One region of the Vreelandella sp. F11 genome, then DNA from elsewhere that is predicted to be linked to it. Evidence: riboswitches for the same ligand, from Rfam matches in the RefSeq annotation. Region 1 holds a riboswitch; the other holds the start of a gene.
The links. A riboswitch is a leader RNA that binds a small molecule or an ion and turns the genes downstream of it on or off. The one in region 1 is predicted to bind thiamine pyrophosphate.

Region 1 (2,391 bases):
ATCCTTTCTGGCTAAACGTCCAAGCGGTACGTGCTTGGGCCTCCTCCGGCACGCTGTCGTTGGGCTCCAGATTGGCAAGGAAATAGAGCGAGAACTGCATCTCTTCAAAATCCAGCCGCCGCATCACCTGCATGCCAAAGACGTTTGAATAGAACGTCAGCGCCTGCTCGGGGTCTTTCACCCGCAGCATGGTGTGATTTAAACGAAACCCTTGGGTCTGGGGTGGTGTGGCAACGACGCCTGGGTGCTGCTCGCCTTGAAAACTCATTTCGCTCTCCTGTCGCTAATGCTGATCATTGAATCCATTGAGCCTCACTTACCGCTTACCATGGGGGCTTTAAGGCCATAATACCAGCCCTTACAAGCATGTAGGATTCGCCAACGCAGTGTCACATTAAGCGCACTGGCAATACTAAACAAAAATCCTACACTTATTATTCATAAGCTCTACAAATAGCCGTTCCCGCCGCATGTGCGATGTCCAATTTGAGGCGTCCACCAGGAGTTTTCCATGAGCTCGATTGATATGACGCTGGGTAATCAACTAACGTTAAAACAGCTTTCCAATGCCCTTCACAACGGCTTTTCGCCGATTGTCGAAGTAGAATCCATGGATGGCATTTACAAAGTGCGTTTTCATCACGCCAACGGCGTGTCTGACCTTAGCGACAACAAAGGTCATGTCAGCACTTTTCTAGGCACCGGTGAGATTCGCGACACGCTCGGTCAACTGGGCTTGACCCACGGTGTGCTGACCTTCGCCGACCAGTGTGGTGACGAGATGATTGGGGTAGAAGGTAAAGCGATGACCCCTGATGAAATGCTTACCTACGGTACGCGTATTTCGTTTCGTTAGTCTGCATTGCTTGTACCCAGCTCTTTACAGGCTCGCCTCCGGCAAGGATAGTAGTTGTTCGACAGGGGCGCCCACCGTTACGAGTGGGCTGAGATGCACCCTTTGAACCTGAACCGGATAATACCGGCGTAGGGAGTCGTGGTGCCGTTGACCACCTCCCTGCCGGGAGGATGCTATGACCCTACGCCCGCTTGGCGATTACCTTGATGTGTTGCGTACCACAACTCCACTGGTTCACTGCATAACCAACTATGTGGCCATGAACAGCACAGCCAACCTGTTACTGGCCACTGGCGCATCTCCCGCCATGCTGCATGCGCATGAAGAAGTAGCGGAGTTCACGGCTATTTCCGCAGGGCTCTCGATTAACATAGGCACGATCTCTGCCCACTGGGCTGACGCTATGTTGACTGCCACCGCGACCGCCCATGAGCATGGCGTGCCCTGGGTACTAGACCCCGTCGCCGTTGGCGCCACCCGCTATCGCCAATCGCTGTGTGCGAAACTGCTGGCCAATAATCCCAGCGTGATTCGTGGCAATGCGTCTGAAGTTCTTACCCTTAACGGTTTAGCCAGCCAAGGGCGCGGCGTGGATTCTACCGCCACCACCGACCAAGCCGTAGATGCCGCGATAGCATTAGCGCAAAAAAACGGCTGTATTGTCGCGATGACTGGCGAAAGTGACTGGGTAACGGACGGCGCTCAACACTACCGTATTAACGGAGGCCACCCTTTGATGCCCCGTGTAACAACGCTTGGCTGTGGGCTGAGTGCGCTAGTGGCAGGATTTGTGGCTGCCAACCGCGACGCCCCACTGGGCGCAACGGCAGCCGCGCTGGGCTGCTTTGCCGTCGCTGGTGAACGTGCGGGCGGCAATGCCCAGGGGCCTGGTAGCTTTCAAGTGGCACTGCTGGATGCGCTTTATCAACTCACCCCTGACGACCTCACCACTCATGCCCAGCTGGAGGCAATTCATGCCGCTTGATCTATCGCTCTATTTGGTCACCGATGCCGCGCTCTGCCGAGACCAAGGCTTGGAACAAACGGTTGAGGCCGCGGTAAAAGGCGGTGTCACCATCGTCCAATTACGTGATAAGCATGCCAGCGATGAACAGATGACCGCCCAAGCCAAACGGTTAAAAACGCTTCTCGCAGGCACTGGTGTGCCGCTGATCATTAACGACCGCTTGCCGGTGGCACTAGAAAGCCAGGCAGATGGCCTGCATGTCGGCCAGAGCGACGCCGCCGTTCAGGAAGCGCGCCGTTTGTTAGGTGAGCAGGCGATTATTGGTCTGTCGATCAATACTATCGCCCAGCTGCAAGCCACTCCGTTTGAGCTGCTTGACTATGTGGGGATTGGCCCGGTGTTTGCCACCGAGAGCAAACAGGATCACGCCCAGCCCATCGGCTTTGGTGGCTTGGCTGCGCTGGTCAAAGCGTGCCCACTGCCCAGCGTGGCCATTGGCGGGCTAAAGGCTGAACATGCCATTAGCGTGCAGCGAGCGGGGGCGAACGGCTTAGCGGTGATCTCGGCC
Region 2 (2,391 bases), 1.7 Mb from region 1:
CACTGAGTGCAGCGGTAGGTGTCATCTTCGCCATAAATCAGCCGATGGTACATTTTAAACAGCGTATACAGGGCTAAACCGCCCTCAAATGCTGGCCAGCGGGCTGGGGTATCGCGAATGTCATTGTTAAGGTCTTGCCCTTCGGCTTTGGCGTCTGCAATTGCATCGGCGAGTGGGGCGGCAAGGATGGCGTTTTTGTCGGCAGGTAGCGGCGTGTTGTGCTTGGAGGCTTGTTCAAAATCCTGCACCGCGCGCTTAAAATCAGGCACACCACCGAGCGCGTAGTCGACATGCTGTAAGTCTTCAGGCTCAAAGCCGCCGTTTTCCCAGCCATGGATAACACGAAGGGTCATCTGATCCCGTTTCATTGGGCGTGCAAGTAACATATGCAGCATAATACGAATGTGCAGCTGGCGCTCATCGGTATCATTTTCAAATGCTCGATAGGGGTCAGTAAACAGCTCATTTAGACGACCGGGGGTATGTTCCTTGGCTTCGGCTTCGTTTTGGTTCATGACAGTGTCCCTTTGAACGAACTGTTTATTAAGAGTAGCGCGCGGTTTTTATCACAGATCGATACATCAGTATGGCGAGCAGGTTGGCTGATTAAAAGCCTCTTAATTTAGCTTTTTGTTACCCATCGGCTAAACCGTTTTTACCAGATATTTAAATTTAACAATAAAGAGGTGAACATGTCTGCATCATTAAGTCGTTTTAACGTTCCTGAAACACTGGATGATCTGCCGGAAGATATTCGCAGTACCATTTTAGCGGTTCAGGAGAAAGCGGGTTTCGTGCCCAATGTGTTTCTGATGCTGGCCCATCGCCCCGCTGAGTTTCGGGCTTTTTTTGCCTATCACGATGCGTTAATGGAGCGCGAATCGGAAACGCTCACCAAAGCCGAGAAAGAGATGATTGTGGTCGCCACTAGTGCACGCAACCGCTGCTTATATTGTGTGGTCGCTCACGGTGCCCTGGTGCGTATTTACAGTAAAGACCCGCTGCTCGCTGATCAAGTAGCGATCAATCATCGTGTAGCGCCGATTAGCGAGCGCCACCGTGTTATGCTCGATTTTGCTATGCACTGCGCTATCGATGTGGGTGAAATGACCGATGAATGGCTCTCCCGCCTACTGGAAGTAGGCTTTAGCCAAGAGGACTGCTGGGATATAGGCGCCATCGCGGCGTTTTTTGGCCTGTCGAATCGGTTGGTCACCCTGGCGGGCACACCGCCCAATGAGGAGTTCTACTTAATGGGGCGTGTACCTCGCTAACATGCGGCCACGGTATCCTAAGCTTTACTAAGCGGTTATTCTGATTGAGAATAGTTCCTGAATCAGTTCTTAACCTCGTATCTACATTCACTGTCGCCAGGGGAGCCCTGCTCAAAAGGGCTGAGATGCGCGCTGCGCAGACCCTGGAACCTGATCCGGTTCGTACCGGCGGAGGAAGCGCGACATGCTTTATTTGACGTCAGCCGTGCTTGGCGCGGCGTTGTGCTGCTTTGCTTATTTAGGCCTGAGGGCTCGCTGGGTGGATGGCCCTCTTGATGACTATGTCACCGCCCGTAACTCTCAAACGGCGTCTACCCTGGGGCTCTCCTTCCTTGCCTCTGGCATGGGCGCGTGGATTCTCTTTGCGCCTCCTGAAATCGGCGCCTTTGTTGGCCCGCTGGCCCTGGCAGGCTATGCCCTTGGCTCTGCGCTGCCATTTATCGTTTTAGGGCTGTATGGGCCAAAGATTCGCCGTGCGCTGCCCGAGGGGCGCAGCATCTCAGAGTTTGCTGAGGCGTGCTACGGCGCGGGTGTACGACGCTGGGTAACGCTGGTATCCATTGCCTATATGGCGTGCTTTTTAGCCGCCGAACTAACCGCCATCGGTGCAATCACTGCGTTACTTTCCGATGTGCCCCCTGCACTGGTGATTATTGGCGTGGCGCTCACTACGCTAGTGTATACCGCCGCGGGAGGCCTGCGTGCCAGTCTTGCCACTGACCGCTGGCAGGCATGGCTGCTGCTGGTACTGCTGTGTGTGGTGGGTGGCATGGCCCTATGGCGGCTTCCCACTACTCCGCATGAGACTGTGATTCCTTCTATTCCTGTTACCAGTGCGCTCAGCGTAGCGTTAACATTAGTGATCGCAGTTACGGCAGCTAACCTTTTCCACCAAGGCTATTGGCAGCGCGTGTGGGCTGCCCAAGACGATCAGAGCTTGGGGCGCGGAGCATGGTTAGGTGGGGCGATGACGGTGGTCGTCGTCATGGTGATTGGCGGTTTGGGCGTGTTGGCTGCCATGAGTGGTGTGCAACTGGGAGAGCCGCCAATGCCGTTTTTTGCTCTGCTAAGCGATGCTCCTGTTTGGTTGACGCTACCTGCTTTGGTATTGGCGGTG

Region 2: linked by a shared signal. The riboswitch ahead of ACFIOZ_RS15250 (sodium:solute symporter) and the one ahead of thiM (hydroxyethylthiazole kinase) in region 1 are both predicted to bind thiamine pyrophosphate.

Annotation. Positions count from the first base shown of each region.
Region 1 is NZ_CP170448.1:230,434-232,824, reverse strand. It holds gene gloA (lactoylglutathione lyase) at 1-268, opposite strand, end outside; gene ACFIOZ_RS01130 (hypothetical protein) at 512-856, shown strand; TPP riboswitch at 910-1,008, shown strand; gene thiM (hydroxyethylthiazole kinase) at 1,032-1,841, shown strand; gene thiE (thiamine phosphate synthase) at 1,831-2,391, shown strand, end outside.
Region 2 is NZ_CP170448.1:3,321,596-3,323,986, reverse strand. It holds gene ACFIOZ_RS15260 (hypothetical protein) at 1-515, opposite strand, end outside; gene ACFIOZ_RS15255 (peroxidase-related enzyme) at 693-1,274, shown strand; TPP riboswitch at 1,363-1,469, shown strand; gene ACFIOZ_RS15250 (sodium:solute symporter) at 1,459-2,391, shown strand, end outside.